3 regions of the Pantoea sp. ABR1s genome follow, and region 3 is predicted to be linked to each of the others. Evidence: predicted binding sites of a transcription regulator. Region 3 holds the regulator's gene; each other region holds the start of a gene.
What was found. Region 3 encodes CRP, which controls carbon source genes, mostly activating them, when cyclic AMP is high. Its sites were predicted from a motif close to ATGTGANNNNNNTCACAT; they were not measured.
Positions count from the first base shown of each region.

Region 1: a site for CRP is predicted at 1,860-1,877, ahead of azuC (stress response protein AzuC). Genes of this name have one in related genera too.
Region 2: a site for CRP is predicted at 3,214-3,231, ahead of deoC (deoxyribose-phosphate aldolase). Genes of this name have one in related genera too.

Region 1 covers NZ_CM173823.1:237,567-243,015, forward strand. Annotated here, with positions in the region: gene pdxR (MocR-like pyridoxine biosynthesis transcription factor PdxR) at 1-709, shown strand, start outside; gene ACXKZD_RS01110 (DUF1158 domain-containing protein) at 699-941, opposite strand; gene mntP (manganese efflux pump MntP) at 1,258-1,833, shown strand; gene azuC (stress response protein AzuC) at 1,951-2,028, shown strand; gene ACXKZD_RS01125 (LysR family transcriptional regulator) at 2,343-3,248, opposite strand; gene ACXKZD_RS01130 (zinc-dependent alcohol dehydrogenase family protein) at 3,417-4,430, shown strand; gene ACXKZD_RS01135 (LysR family transcriptional regulator) at 4,799-5,449, opposite strand, start outside.
Region 2 covers NZ_CM173823.1:709,987-715,435, forward strand. Annotated here, with positions in the region: gene osmY (molecular chaperone OsmY) at 219-833, shown strand; gene ACXKZD_RS03395 (DUF1328 domain-containing protein) at 946-1,107, shown strand; gene ACXKZD_RS03400 (patatin-like phospholipase family protein) at 1,328-2,380, shown strand; gene ACXKZD_RS03405 (TatD family hydrolase) at 2,377-3,174, shown strand; gene deoC (deoxyribose-phosphate aldolase) at 3,423-4,202, shown strand; gene deoA (thymidine phosphorylase) at 4,265-5,449, shown strand, end outside.
Region 3 covers NZ_CM173823.1:423,961-429,409, forward strand. Annotated here, with positions in the region: gene ACXKZD_RS01960 (YccS/YhfK family putative transporter) at 1-1,430, opposite strand, end outside; gene crp (cAMP-activated global transcriptional regulator CRP) at 1,488-2,120, opposite strand; gene ACXKZD_RS01970 (OsmC family protein) at 2,424-2,828, shown strand; gene ACXKZD_RS01975 (phosphoribulokinase) at 3,073-3,942, opposite strand; gene ACXKZD_RS01980 (YheU family protein) at 4,004-4,222, opposite strand; gene ACXKZD_RS01985 (hydrolase) at 4,227-5,243, opposite strand; gene ACXKZD_RS01990 (LysE family translocator) at 5,301-5,449, shown strand, end outside.

The sequences.
Region 1 (5,449 bases), 190 kb from region 3:
TGCTCGCGCGCCGGATGCCGCTTTTGCGCTGGTCACACCGGGACAGCAGGCGCCGCTTGGCATGACGATGAGCCTGGCACGCCGGCATGCCCTGCTTAACTGGGCCAGCCGCGCGCAGCGCTGGATTATCGAAGATGACTATCTCGGCGAGCTTCAGCCCGGCAATCGCGCCGCGCCGGCACTGGCCGCGCTCGACAGCCAGGGGCGGGTGTTGCACATCGGCACGTTCAGCAAGACGCTAACGCCGCAACTGCGGCTCGGTTTTATGGTGGTGCCACCCGCGCTGACGGCCCGGTTCGGCGAGGTCTGCGCGTTGCTTTCGCCTGCCTCCTCCGGATTGCTGCATAATGCGGTGGCGGAATTTCTGCGGGATGGCCACTTTATGCGGCATCTGCGGCGCATGAAGCGCGTCTATCATGAGCGGCTGGAGCAGATGATCGCGGCGCTGCATCCTCACTTTCCTGACCTGCAACGCGCCGGGCTGGCGGTGATTGTCCGTTTACCCGCCGGTTCACCGGATCAGGTGATTGCGCAGCAGGCGGTGGAGTGGGGCATGGCACCGTCGCCGCTGTCGATCTGGTATCAGCAGGCGGATCAGCGCGGTGCGGGCCTGTTACTGGGGACGGCCCATCTGCCACGTGAAGGTTATGCGCGCAGTGCCGAACGGCTAAAGGCGCTGGTCGATGCGTATCCTGCTGTCAGCCTCTGAACCAGCGACGCCAGACAAAACGGATAACAAAAAACTCCAGTGCGCCCAGCAGCAAAAACCAGACGCAAAACACCACCGTGTAGAGCTGATTCAGGTCCTGCAAATGGAACATCTGCAACAGATGCTGCGCCACCGTCACGCTAAAGGCGGGCGCGGGCAGCAGCAGCGCCGAGAGAAAGCCCAGCAATAAAATGCCACCAGGCACGATCAACGTTTCAAAAGGGTTATTCATAACCGGTATCCCATATTTATCAGCCCGGCATTTTCCGGTAAACGGCGACACGGTTCAATGGTGGCGCGCTGCTTCGTGCGCATCCGGCATGCTACATGGCCAGACGAATGGTCAGAAAATGCTTTGCTACCATCGACTTAGCGCGATTCATAGCGGATGATAAGAGTTATAGCCTTTGCTATACTTAAATCCCTGATTTTACTGTCTTTTTATCTTTGGGTTTGCATGGTAGACTGCGCCCACTTTTTCATAACTGAACACTTTGTGTGGTGAATTCAGCGTGAATTGCCGCTTTTTCGCCCCAGGTGAATAAATCATGACCTTTATTGCCACTTTAATTCTTGCGCTGGGCATGTCGATGGACGCGTTTGCTGCTGCTCTGGGCAAAGGTGCCACATTGCATCGTCCCGGTTTTAAAGAAGCGCTGCGTACCGGTCTGATTTTCGGCTCAATTGAAGCGCTGACGCCGCTGATTGGCTGGGCGCTTGGCCTGGCCGCCAGCCGTTACATCATGGCGTGGGATCACTGGGTTGCCTTCATCCTGCTGGCGTTTCTGGGTGGCCGTATGATGATGGAAGGCTTCCGTCAGACTGCCGTCGCAGAACCCTGTGAAGCCCCGCAAAGCCATGGCTTTATGGTACTGGCGACCACCGCGGTAGCGACCAGCCTGGATGCGCTGGCTGTTGGTGTGGGTCTGGCTTTCCTGCAGGTGAACATCATTACTACCGCGCTGACCATTGGTGCAGCCACTACGGTGATGGCGACGACTGGCGTATTAGTCGGGCGCTTTATTGGTCCGATCCTGGGAAAATGGGCGGAAGTGCTGGGTGGAGTAGTGCTGATTGCCGTCGGCTCCACCATTCTGTTGCAGCATCTCGGCTACACCGCGTAAGGCTTTTGCACATAAAACCGCCATTTTTGTGATCTGGTTCAAATTTATTTGCTGTTAAAACGCACAGGAGCTATACTTTTTCGGTATATGTTCAACTAAATTTGAATCAGGTGTTCCATGAAACGTATTTTTAAACACGTGTTCCGCGCTTACGTTGAGACGTTCAAACACGTACCGCCGGGTGCCATGTACTAAGCACCCCGCAAGAAACCCTCGATAATCGCGGTCAGGGATCGACCTGTGATTATCACCTTTTCTGCTTTTTCTGCCTTTGCTTCTGCTGATTTAAACCCGCGTTTTTGCACTTCGGGTGCATCCTGTTTGTTGCTACTCCTCTCCTTCTGATTTTCCCGTTATGCGTCACTTTGAGCCAGAAAAGACGTTGCTGCAGTGGTCTAATCTGCCCGGGAGATTTCCGGATGCCAGACAAAATGGCGGCATACCTTAAACAGGAAACAAGCACTTTTAATGGGTCATGGGATTGCCTGTGCCGAAACAAAGATTCACGGTTAACCCTGATGATTCTTCCTGAATATTTCAGTAAACCATTCGATAAAGACCCGGACCTTAGGCGGAAGATAGCGTCGGTCAGGGTAGAGTATAGAAACCGGTTTCGTCACAGTCGCATAACCCGATAATACTTCCTTCAGCTGGCCTGTTTCGAGGCAGGGCTTTAATGCCGTATATAATGCGTGAAGCATGCCGAGGCCCGCCACGCCACATGAAAGAAGGACGTCAGAATTGTTAACTCGTATGCTGCTTCCCGGATGCCGTGAAACAATTTCGCCATTCATGACAAATTTCCATTCCTGGATGTCCCGACTGTGTTCATTAAAAAAATAAATGGCTTTATGATCTTTAAGGTCATCAGGCGTTAAAGGGGTGCCATATTTATCCAGATAAGAGGGTGCTGCACAGGTGACCATCTGCAGGCTGCCCATTCTGCGCGAAATAAAATTCGAATCAGCAAGCTCACCGAGACGAATAACACAGTCCACACCTTCTGTAATTAAATGGGTCAGGCGATCTGAAGCGGTTAAGACTATTTCAATTTCAGGATATAAAGCCTGAAACTCGCTTAATTGTGGGATCAGGATACTGTGCGCCAGCGCCAGTGGAACATCAATGCGCAGCTGGCCACGAGGTCGCTGATTTGAAGAGTAAGAAGCCATTATATCGCTGGCATCACTCAGCAGCGTTTTAGCCCGCTGATAAATTTCCTCCCCTTCAACGGTCACACTCAGACTGCGCGTGGTGCGGTGCAATAGCTTAACGCCAAGCTTGTCTTCCAGTTGTTGTACGGACTTACTGACCGCAGGGCGATGCAGCTGTAAGGCGTCAGCGGCCCGGGTGAAACTACGGAATTCAACGACGTGAACAAAAATATCCATCAATTCCAGCATGTTCGAGCGCATCATTTAACTCCGCAAAAAATATTCCTGCCGAAATAGTGTATTGCGGATTATATCTTATTCCGATTGTTTCTCCTGCAGTAACACTGAAGTCCTTTTTCGTGGCTTTTTACGCCTGCCTGCTTTTTTTATCATCACCCTATTGGATGCATACACATGGGAAATGACAAAATGAAAGCATGGTTACTGAAAGATTTTGGACTTGAAAACTTAAAGCTTGAAGAGGTGGAAACGCCTGTACCCGGTCCGGGTGAACTTCTGGTTAAAGTTGGCGCGGTGTCTCTGAACTTCAGGGATAAGGCAATAGTAGAGGGCTTTTATGAGCCTCATCTGGTTCCAAAGCCACTGATTCCTGTCTCTGATGCCACAGGTACCGTTGTTGCCACGGGGCAGGGTGTGTCCCGTTTTAGCACGGGTGATCGCGTTAACTCGCATCTCTATTCACGCTGGTTAGAGGGTGAACCTGCGGCCGATGAGCCAGCATGGTGTATTGGAATGCCGTTACCCGGCGGGCTGGCTGAGTACATGATCATTCATGAGGACAGCGCAGTTAAAGCGCCTGACAGCATGACCGATGAAGAAGCTTCTACACTTCCCATCGCTGCGCTTACGGCATGGTACTCGCTAATGGATATCGGCAATCTGCAGCCCGGTCAGACCGTGCTCGTACAGGGAACCGGTGGCGTATCGGTCTTCGCTGCTCAGATAGCGCATGCCTATGGTGCACGCGTCATTGCCACCTCCAGTAACGATGCAAACCTTGAGCGCATTACATCACTGGGAGCAGATGAAGGGATTAACTATAAAAAATACCCTGAGTGGGAAAGAAAAGTGCTTGAAATGACTGATGGTAAAGGCGCTGACGTAACGATAGATGTCGCCGGGGGCAATGGCATCAATCAGTCAATTGCTGCGACAAAAGTTGCCGGTACGATTGCTCAGGTAGGATTTCTGACCGGCCAGACAGCACAACTTGATTTGATGCCGTTAATTTTCCGTCAGACAACAATCCGGGGCATTGCGGTTGCACCACGCTCCTCATTTGATCGGATGAATCCGTTCCTCAATAAACATAATATCAAACCCGTCATTGAACAGGTTTACAGCTTTAATGAGGCGGTTGAAGCCTTCCGGCACCTCTCCCGTGGTGCATTTGGCAAAATCGTCATTAGAATTAGTGACTGATAACGACTTTTTATTCCTCAATTCTGGCAGTTTTTACTGACTGCCAGATACTTTTTAATCCCACTCTCACCGCGTTAAACCCCTTCTCAAAGCGTGCTTATATTCCTTCTGCACATCGTCAAAAGGGCCGCTTTCTGTATAACCGCGACCGGTGGCGCTAAACGCTTATCGTCTGCTGTTATCCCCATCAACCAGAGCGCGACTTGCCGTTCAATAGAATCTGTAGCCCCTGGAATGAAGCTGAATGCCCGCCAAAAACGTTCTGCTAAACGCAAACTCAGTGAGCTATCCGGTGGCGGAGGGTTATCTTTGCGGGTGGATAAACCGAAAAGTACGGACAATTTTCGCCCGGCAAAAACGCTCCTGTCTTAAATCGCATCGGCCAAAAATTCAATAAATGTCCGTACTTTCGAATTGAGTGCCGAACGTTCGGTGACACAGGCATAGATATTCATCGGCAGGGACTCAATGGTGCTCTCGCCACTGTGACCTGACCAGGACAAAGGCCTTAGCAGACCGCTGTCTATCAGTGGCTGAGCAACAAAACTTGCCAGACGAGCAATGCCGCCGCCGTTTACGGCTATTCTGGCGATGATATCAATATCATCGCTGATAAAACTGGGGTTAAGTTTTGCATTAACAGGCTGTCCGTTGACCATAAACGTCCATGGCAGAAACCGTCTGTCGGTGGGATAGCGGAAAACCAGGCAGGCGTGCTGGCTCAGTTCTCCGGGCGTCTGAGGCGTGCCAGCGCGATCAAGGTAAGCGGGAGCCGCACAGAATATAAAGGGTAACGATGCGATTTTTCTGGCGATCAGTTGATCATTCAGCTGTGCTTCAATGCGGATACTGACATCGACGCCTTCCAGGCGATGATCGACGTTGCGATCGGTACTGATCAGTTCAATATCTATATCGGGGAAAGACGCTTTGAAAGCGGGCATAAGGGGAGCCAGAACGTACCGGCCAAACGCGGCTGTCGTAGCGATACAAAGTGGCCCCTGTGGTTTGGTTTCATT
Region 2 (5,449 bases), 290 kb from region 3:
TTTCCTCCTTCCAGACTCCTCCTAAAAACCCCGTTTTTCTTCTGTTTTGACGTGTGATCAACCAGTTAGCCAGGCAAATTGCAAAATGCCGTCTATGATTACTCTATCGGACGGCGGAAGAGACTTCTCTTGTCCTTACGTCCTGTAACGCAGCGGCACCTGTGCCTCTGTTGCGCCCACAGTTTTTGGGTGAGTTAACTGATAGAAGGAAGATATCGATGAACAAGACTAAGATTGCTAAAACCCTGATGGCCGCCATGATTGGCTCAGCACTGATCAGCGGCAGCGCACTGGCTGACGAATCAATGTCGCAGAAAGCGTCACAGACAGCCGACAGCGCGGGTTCAAAAATCGATAGTTCTATGAAAAAAGTCGATGGTTATATGGATGACAGCGGCATCACCGCCAAAGCCAAAGCGGCGCTGGTAGATGATGACGCAATTAAAAGCACGGATATCTCGGTAAAAACGCATAGCGGCGTCGTGACCTTAAGCGGTTTCGTCACCTCACAGGATCAGGCTGAGAAAGCTGTGGCTGTGGTGCAGAAAATCGAAGGTGTTAAATCCGTCAGTGACAAACTACACGTCAGAGACAGCAAAGCATCATCAATGAAAGGTTATGCGGGCGATACCGCCACGACCAGCGAAATTAAAGCTAAGCTATTAGCGGATGACATTGTTCCGTCGCGCAACGTAAAAGTTGAGACCACAGACGGCGTTGTTCAGCTTTCAGGGCAGGTTGCTAATCAGGCACAGTCAGATCGTGCAGAAAGCATTGCTAAAGCCATTGAAGGCGTGAAAAGCGTTAAGAATGACCTGACGGTTAAATCTTAAGCTTGCGTACGGCCACTTCTGTGGCCGTACGAATAAAAGATACCCATCCGGGGATGAAATAAGCAGATCGATTTTAAAATATTCGATTTTTAAATAGGGTAAGGAGAGGCTTATGTTTCGTTGGGGCATTATTTTTCTGGTGATCGCACTGATCGCTGCAGCGTTAGGTTTTGGCGGTTTAGCGGGCACAGCAGCATGGGCAGCTAAAGTTGTCTTCGTCGTTGGTATTATCCTGTTCCTCATCAGCCTGTTTACCGGCCGTAAAAAGCTTTAGCCGATGAGTCCTGCAGTGTAATGCAACGCAAAGCATAGAGCGGAGACCAGTCATCTGTAGCGACTGACGTGAAGAGAGGGACACCTTCACATCGCTGCAAGGCAAGCCAGCCCAGCTGGCCTGCCGGTTAAAGGAACATATGACTGGTTCTCCGGAATGCTGCCGTCTTTAACGGATCGATCCTCCAGCAGACCCGGAACCGCTTTTTGAGGTTCGCACAGTGGGTATACGCATTCCTGTCACGCTCGGCGCCATTGAACCTCTGGCCCTGACTCCGTTTAAATCTCAGAAAATTGCGCTGGTTTGTGAAGGCGGCGGTCAACGCGGCATTTTCACCGCAGGCGTGTTAGATGAATTTCAGCGTGCCCGATTCAACCCCTTTCAGCTGATGCTCGGCACCTCTGCCGGTGCACAAAATCTTTCTGCCTTTGTCTGTGGTCAGGCCGGCTATGCCCGACGTGTGATTACCCGCTATACCACCAGTAAACTCTTTTTTGATCCGCTGCGCTTTGTGCGTGGTGGCAATCTGATCGACCTCGACTGGCTGATAGATATTACCCGCAGTGAATTTCCGCTGGCGATGAGCAGCGCGGAGCAGCTGTTCTCCAGCGGCCGCGAGTTTTATATGTGCGCCTGCCGCAGTGACGACTACACGCCCGGCTACTTCAACCCGACCGCCGATAACTGGCTGGATCTGATCAAAGCCTCCAGTGCCATTCCCGGTTTTTACCGGCTGGGGGTCAGTCTGGAAGGGATCAGCTATCTCGATGGCGGCATCAGCGATGCGATTCCGGTGCGTGAAGCCGCCCGCCGTGGCGCTGATACCATTGTGGTGATCCGCACCGTGCCGTCGCAGATGTTCTATACCCCGAAATGGTTTAAGCGGATGGAACGCTGGCTCAGCACCGGCGCACTGCAGCCGATGATTAACGTGCTGAATAAGCATGAACAGAGCTATCGGGAAATTCAGCAGTTCATTGAGAATCCGCCCGATGATTTGCGCATTATCGAAATCTTTCCGCCGCATGCGCTGGCCAGCAGTGCGCTGGGGAGCCGCATCGCTTCACTGAATCAGGATTATCATCTGGGACGGCGTTGTGGTCGCTATTTCCTCGCCACGCTGGGCCAGTGGCTGAGCGATGCGGAACCGATGACCACGGCGCGTATCGTTACGCCGCCTGCTCCGGTAGCCAATGCACCCGATACCCGCCTCATCATCACACCGCCGCTGGCGGATAATGATGCTGATTACGACAAAGGATCGCTGGCATGAAGTTTATCGATACGCACTGCCACTTCGATTTCCCGCCGTTTGAAGGGGATATCTCTGGCAGCCTGGCACGTGCTGCAGAAGCTGGCGTGGAAAAGATTATCGTTCCGGCAATCGATGCCAGCCGCTTTGAGCGGGTCTGCGCGTTAGCCGCGGCGCAACAGGCGCTCTATGCCGCGCTGGGCCTGCATCCGATCGTTATCGAAAATCATCAGGAGGCCCATCTCGACCAGCTGGAAACCTTACTGCAACAGCGGCCGCGTAAGCTGGTGGCGATCGGCGAGATCGGGCTGGATCTCTATCGCGACGATCCGCAGTTTGATAAGCAGCAACGCTTTCTTGAGGCGCAGCTTAAGCTGGCGAAAGCGTATCAGCTGCCGGTGATCCTGCATTCGCGCCGCACTCATGACAAGCTGGCGCAGATTCTGCGTCGTTACGATCTGCCGCGCCGTGGCGTGGTGCATGGTTTCGCGGGCAGCCTGCAGCAGGCGCAGGCCTTTATTAAGCTGGGTTATGCGATTGGCATCGGCGGGACCATTACCTATGAACGCGCCAGCAAAACCCGCCAGACTGTGGCGCAGCTGCCGCTCTCTTCGCTGCTGCTGGAAACCGATGCACCCGATATGCCGCTGCAGGGCTTTCAGGGCCAGCCTAATCGTCCGGAGCGGGCGCGTCAGGTGTGGGAGGTGCTCTGCAGCCTGCGAGAAGAGTCACCGGAGGAGATTGCTGATGCGCTGTGGCACAACAGTCAGAAGCTATTTCAGCTCGATCCCGCTTTCCCGGCGCTGCGCAACTGACCGCCCGTGTCTCACCCGACCTGCAGCCTTCGCGCTTAAATGTGATAATAGTAACATTACACCCGCTGGCGTATAATGACCATCAGGTACCGCTATCTGTAACTTTAGTCACAGTAAACGTGGCAATGTTGCACTAATTTCTTATTTCTATGTGACTCCTGGCACATATCAGGCCGCACCAGAGTGTTATTATTATAACATTCCGCCGGCGAGCCGGTGGGTTGCACCCCGATCCTTTGGAGAGCCTCATGACCGATATCAAAGACCTTGCCCTGCGCGCCCTGAAACTGATGGATTTAACCACCCTGAATGACGACGACACCGACGCAAAAGTGATCGCCCTGTGTCATCAGGCCAAATCCCCGGCAGGCAACACCGCCGCAATCTGTATCTATCCGCGTTTTATTCCGATTGCCCGTAAAACGCTGCGCGAGCAGGGAACTCCGGAGATCCGCATCGCCACGGTGACTAACTTCCCGCACGGCAATGACGACATTGATATTGCGCTGGCAGAAACCCGCGCCGCTATCGCCTACGGTGCCGATGAAGTGGATGTGGTGTTCCCGTATCGTGCGCTGATCGCCGGTAACAGTCAGGTCGGTTTCGATCTGGTGAAAGCCTGTAAAACCGCCTGTGCCGAAGCAGATGTGCTGCTGAAAGTGATCATCGAAACCGGTGAACTGAAGCAGGAAGCGCTGATCCGTCAGGCCTCTGAGATTGCCATTGATGCCGGTGCCGATTTCATCAAAACCTCTACCGGTAAAGTGCCGGTTAACGCCACGCCTGAAGTGGCGCAGATCATGATGAACGTGATCCGTGATAAAGGCGTCAGCCAGCAGGTTGGCTTTAAGCCCGCTGGTGGCGTGCGCACCGCTGAAGATGCCGCTATCTATCTGAAAATGGCGGAAGAGACGCTGGGTGCCGACTGGGCCGATGCGCGTCATTTCCGCTTTGGTGCTTCAAGCCTGCTGGCGAGCCTGCTCAACACCCTGGGCCATGACAGCGACACCAGCAAAGCGGGTTACTGATCCTTCAGGCGGTCGCTGACCGCCTGTTCCCCATCCTGATTTCCCTGAACCAGGGGGTTACCTTGTTCCTGCCACAAGAAATAATTCGCAAAAAACGTGACGGCCATGCGCTGACTGAAGAGGAGATTCGCTTCTTCATCAATGGCGTGCGTGATAACACCGTTTCGGAAGGTCAGATTGCCGCGCTGGCGATGACCATCTATTTCCACGACATGACGCTGCCTGAGCGGGTCGCGCTGACTATGGCGATGCGTGATTCCGGTACGGTACTGAACTGGAAATCACTTAATCTCAATGGCCCGGTGGTGGATAAGCACTCGACCGGCGGCGTCGGCGATGTGACGTCGCTGATGTTAGGGCCGATGGTCGCGGCCTGCGGCGGATATGTTCCGATGATCTCGGGTCGTGGCCTTGGCCATACCGGCGGCACGCTGGATAAACTGGAAGCGATTCCGGGCTTCGATATCTTCCCGAGCGATGATCGCTTCCGCGAGATCATCAAGCAGGTGGGTGTGGCGATTATCGGCCAGACCAGCTCGCTGGCACCGGCGGATAAGCGTTTCTACGCCACGCGTGACATCACCGCCACCGTCGATTCGATCCCGCTGATTACCGCCTCGATTCTGGCGAAGAAGCTGGCAGAAGGGCTGGATGCACTGGTGATGGATGTCAAAGTGGGTTCCGGTGCGTTTATGCCAACCTATGAGGCGTCAGAAAGTCTGGCGCAGTCAATTGTTGGCGTCGCTAATGGCGCAGGCTGCCAGACCACCGCACTGCTGACGGATATGAACCAGGTTCTCGCCTCCTCAGCCGGTAACGCGCTGGAAGTGCGTGAAGCGGTTCGCTTCCTGACGGGCGAAGAGCGGAATCCGCGCCTGCTGGAAGTGACGCTGGCGCTCTGCAGCGAAATGCTGGTCTCCGGCAAACTGGCCGCCAGCGACACCGAAGCGCGTCAGAAGCTGATGACGGTGCTGGATAACGGCAAAGCAGCCGAGGTATTTGGTCGTATGGTCGCTGCCCAGCAGGGACCTGCCGATTTTGTTGAACGCTACGACGCTTATCTGCCGCAGGCGATGCTGAGCAAGCCGGTGTATGCCGACCAGCCAGGCATCGTCAGCAGCATGGATACCCGTGCGCTGGGTCTGGCGGTGGTGGCAATGGGCGGCGGACGTCAGCGTGCCAGCGACAGCATTGATTACAGCGTCGGCTTAAGCGACATGATCACCCTGGGCGAACGTGCCGATGCG
Region 3 (5,449 bases):
AGCGACAGCAATTGCAGCGAGTAAACCGCCGTGACCGTAAAGCCAATCATCGACCAGCCATAGAACTGGCGGGTAAAGCGATAGCTGATAAAAGTAATTGCCAGCATGATCAGCAGCACCAGCGACTCCGGCACCGCCATGCGCAGCGTGGCGGCCGCGATCACCAGACCGGCAAAAGTGCCCAGCGCCCGGTGCTGAATGCGGACACGGGTAGCGCTGTAGCCGTTCTGGCTGACGAACATGATGGTCATCAGGATCCAGTAGGGTTTGGGGATGTTGAAGAACAGCGCCAGCGCGCTGCCCAGCATCAGCATCACCGCAAAGCGGCCGGCAGTGCGCAGGGCCGATGAGCGAAACGAGAGATAACTGCGCAGCGCCGGTAACAGCGGCAGACGGCGCTGGCGGTCAGCCATCAGATCGCGCTGATAAAGGGGTTTCTGGGTGCGCAGGACCCGCGCGATGCGGTTGAAGTGGTAAAGGCAGAAGTTACCCACCGGATTGTCGGGATGCTGATGGGCGATTTTCTCCAGCGCGCCGAGCTGTTTATCCATCGCAAAGCGATCGGGTAGCTGGTGATAGAGAATGTTATCCGCCAGCACCCGCAACCGGGCCGAGATGGTTTTGGCATTCCAGCGGATCACCGCTTCGGCGTGGCTCTGTTCGACCAGCTTCTGCACCTCTTCCGGCCGATGCAGGCTGACCGAGATATGTTCCTGCAGATCCAGCGCCACCTGAAAGGCGCGCGTCAGCCGTTTATGGCTGTGATCGCGGCTTGCCGACAGCATATGCATCTGCTGATAACAGGTGTTAATCAGATCGACCACTTTCTGCTGACGAGCCAGCAGCGGCGGCAGCGCCTTTTCCGGATCGGTCAGCTGCGTCAGCAGGGTATATTTTGCGTCGCAGTAGTTAGCCAGCTCGCGATAGATCAGGCTCAGGCTTTCGCGCATTGGCTGCTCTTTCCACAGCCAGAACCAGAACCAGTTAAAGAGCCCGTACCATAGCGTGCCGCCGATATAGAGCAGCGGGGGAACATAGATTGGCATGCGGCCAATCAGGCTCAGGGTAAAGATGGCGGCAATCAGGGTGCCGGGCAGCAGACGACCATGCAGCGGGCTGATCTCCCCGGTAACGCCGAGCAATAAGGGCATGGCAAACAGAATCAGCGGCAGCGGAATAGCATGCAGGGTGAGCCACTGCATCAGAAAGCTGCCGAGGGCAAACAGGCTGCCGCCAACAATCAGGCGTTTGAAGAAGCGTTTATGCGGGGTATCCAGACCGGCGATGTTGCAGCAGGCGGGCACTAATGAGAACAGCAGACCTTTTTGCAGGTCGCCAGCCAACCAGCCCAGCGCCACCGGCAGACAGAGCACCAGCGTTTGCCGCAAGGCGTAGTTAACTTCAGGATGGTAAATAATTCGACGCCACATCGGCCCAACACAAACAATAACGGCGTGATGTTGCCATCACGCCGTGGGTGACAGGAATTAGCGGGTGCCGTAAACGACGATGGTTTTGCCGTGTGCGGAGATCAGGTTCTGATCTTCCAGCATCTTCAAAATACGGCCCACGGTTTCACGTGAACAACCAACAATCTGGCCAATTTCCTGACGAGTGATTTTAATTTGCATGCCGTCGGGATGCGTCATGGCATCTGGCTGCTTCGCCAGGTTGAGCAGGGTCTGTGCAATGCGTCCGGTTACGTCGAGGAAAGCGAGGTTACCCACTTTTTCAGACGTCACCTGCAGGCGACGCGCCATCTGCGATGAGAGTCGCATCAGGATGTCAGGGTTAACCTGGATCAGCTGACGGAATTTCTTGTAAGAAATCTCCGCCACTTCGCACGCGCTTTTCGCACGTACCCAGGCGCTGCGCTCCTGGCCTTCTTCGAACAGGCCAAGTTCACCAATAAAATCGCCCTGATTCAGGTAGGAAAGAATCATCTCTTTGCCTTCTTCATCTTTAATCAGAACCGCAACGGAACCTTTCACGATGTAGTAAAGCGTTTCTGCTTTTTCACCTTGGTGAATCAGCGTACTTTTGGATGGATACTTGTGAATATGGCAATGGGACAGGAACCATTCGAGTGTAGGGTCTGTTTGCGGTTTGCCGAGAACCATTCGCTATTATCCTCTGTTGTAATCGTGCCCAAAATACAGGGGGCAGTTTTCCCTGTCAGGCGGTGAAAGCTTCAAGCGTTTCCATTTCAGGAAATTATTCGGGCCGCATCAGGCGCAGTGCGCATCATCCTTCCCGGCTTCGTCATCGGGTGACGAAAAATATTTTCAGCACTGTTTGTAGCACAGCTTTTGCCGACTGTCTTCTGTTGTCTCGCTTCAGCTACGGGCGGATTTCTCTGGATTGCTGTTTACCAGGCGAAAGCGTACTCTGGCGACAAAACAGCGTATTCCGGAGCAAAAATCATGCAGGCAAGAGTGAAATGGGTAGAAGGGCTGACATTCCTCGGAGAATCCTCATCCGGCCATCAGATACTGATGGATGGAAATTCGGGTGATAAAGCGCCCAGCCCAATGGAGATGGTGCTGATGGCGGCGGGCGGATGCAGCGCGATTGACGTGGTATCAATTCTGCAAAAAGGCCGAAACGATGTGGCTGATTGTGAAGTAAAACTGACCTCAGAACGTCGTGAAGAGGCGCCGCGAATCTTTACGCACATCAACCTGCATTTTATCGTGAGTGGCAAAGCCCTCCAGGATAAAGCGGTCTCACGCGCTGTTGATCTTTCTGCTGAAAAATATTGCTCTGTGGCCATCATGCTGGGTAAAGGCGTCAACATTACCCATAGCTATGAAGTGATCGAACTTTAGTACCAGCAGGGATCTTTTAAGGTCGCGGGCAAAATCTGTCGTGCTCTGCTGTCAGACTGTGCCTGCGCTGGGAACCGGGTCAGATCGGAAAGACGCAAAACCGCCATCCATGGCCGCTCGGCCCGCGCCGTCCCTGGCGCGGGACGCTTTCCTCTTCTGACCCGGTACCCTGCGTGTTAAGCTTTTTCGCTGCTGTCAGATTCATCCTGCATTGGCATTAGTCTGGAAAGGCTCTTTTGGCCTCTTACTCTATTCGTTTGCCTTCCATCAGCCGCTTCACCAGCGGACCCATGATCAACTCCATCGCCAGACCCATTTTGCCGCCAGGCACCACCAGCGTATTGATGTGCGAGATAAACGAGCCCTGCAGCATCGCCAGCAGGTAGGGGAGGTCGATATCTTCCAGCGCCTGGAAGTGGATCACCACAAAGCTCTCATCCAGTGACGGAATAGCGCGGGCAGCGAACGGGTTTGAGGTATCGACCGTCGGGACGCGCTGAAAGTTGAGGTGAGTGCGTGAGAACTGTGGTGTGATGAAGTTGATGTAATCTTCCATCGAGCGCACCACCGAATCCATGACCGCTTCACGTGAATGGCCGCGCTCGCCAGTGTCGCGCACCAGCTTCTGAATCCACTCCAGGTTCACAATCGGCACCACGCCAACCAGCAGATCAACCTGTTCTGCTACGTTGTGCTGCGCCGTTACCACGCCGCCGTGCAGCCCTTCGTAGAAGAGAATATCGGTGTTCTGCGGCAGCGGTTGCCACGGCGTAAAGGTGCCGGGCACCTGATTCCACGGCACTGCTTCATCATAGGTATGCAGATATTTACGCGACTGGCCCTGTCCGCTCTGACCATACTCTTTAAAGCTCTGCTCCAGCAGGCCAAAGTCATTGGCTTCCGGGCCGAAGTAGCTGACATGACGTCCTAAATCGCGCGCCTTACGAATCGCCATATCCATTTCAGGGCGGGTAAAGCGGTGAAAACTGTCACCTTCCAGCTCCGCCGCATGAAGATCGAGCTGCTGAAAGATTTTGCGAAACGCCACGCTGGTGGTGGTGGTCCCTGCGCCGCTGGAACCAGTCACCGCGATAATGGGATGACGTGCAGACATAGAAAAGCTCCCTGTGAGGTCGGGCAATAGGCATTGTTAACACGAAATGCCGTTGGGTGCATCAGCCACGAAATTCTTTGCGCGGCATGATATTGACCGATTCGTGCAGTTCCGACCACACCAGTACCACTTCACCCGTTTCCAGCTGACGTCGCACATCGGCCACCTTGTCGATCAGGCTGCGTTCCTGCTCGCCATAGTCCGTGCCTTCGCGCAGCACAAAGGTTTCAATCAGATTTTCAAGGGTCTCAGGTGAGACCTGTTGCCAGGGAATAATCACGAGATCAGTTATCCAGAAAAGGGGCGATCCACTGGGGGATACGCTGTTCCAGCCACATTTCAGGCTGGCGTAATGTCCCACCAACAAAACCTACATGGCCGCCGTGTGGTGTCAGTTGATAAGTAATAGTGGCAGATAATTGGCTGCTGTGCGGGATCACCTCATCACTCATAAAAGGATCATCTTTGGCGTGAATGATCAGCAGCGGTTTCTCTGCGTGCTTCAGCCAGGGCATGGCGCTGGCACGATGATAGTAATCGGCCGCATCCAGAAAACCGTGGGCGCGGGCGGTAATGGCATCATCAAAATCGCGCAGTCGACGTAGCGCTTTCAGCTGCGCCAGATTGACCGGCAGCGTATCCGGCCAGGCGTGCAGTTTGCGGCGGGCATTTTTCTTGAGCTGCGCCAGCAAATAGTATTGATACACGCGTGAGAAGCCGCGTTCCAGTTTTACGCTACAGGGCTCCAGCAGCAGCGGAGCGGAGACAATGACGCCCGCGTCTACCTCAGCGGCTGCGCCCTGCTGGCCCAGCAGGCAGCCCAGCATGTTACCGCCCAGCGAGAAACCGACCGCGGCGGTGGGTACGCGGCCCCAGCGGGTGCGCAGCCAGTGCAGAAAAAAGCGGGCATCTTCGGTTTCGCCAGAGTGATAGATGCGGTTGAGCCGATTCGGTTCGCCGCTGCAGCCGCGAAAATGCATCACCACCGCCAGCCAGCCGCGCGCGCGGCAGATCGCCATCAGGCCATGAATATAGGGGCTGTGAAAACTGCCCTCCAGCCCATGAAACAGCACCACGCGCGGTTTATGCTGCGCGAACTGCGGATCTTCACTCCAGGCGAGATCGACAAAGTCGCCATCCGGCAGGTCGAGACGCTGCCAGTGGGGATCGCCCGCGATACGACGACGTAGCAGGCGCGGCAGCAGGGTCTGCAGGTGCGCGTTACGCAGACTCTCAGGTGGCGTGAAGTGCTCGTTTTCCGGACCGGTAAATTTCATGTGGTAAAAGCTTGTCTGTTCCATATCACACTGTTAGCTTCGATAAGTTTTTTCTTGCAGGGTAAGGAGTACCCGATTGCCATGGAACTGAGTCTTTTCTTATCAATGTTGGGATTTCTTTGGGTCGCGGCCATTACGCCCGGGCCTAATAATATGTTACTCACCGCCTCGGGCGCTAATTTTGGCTTTATGCGCACCATTCCGCTGATGATTGGCATCATGATCGGAAT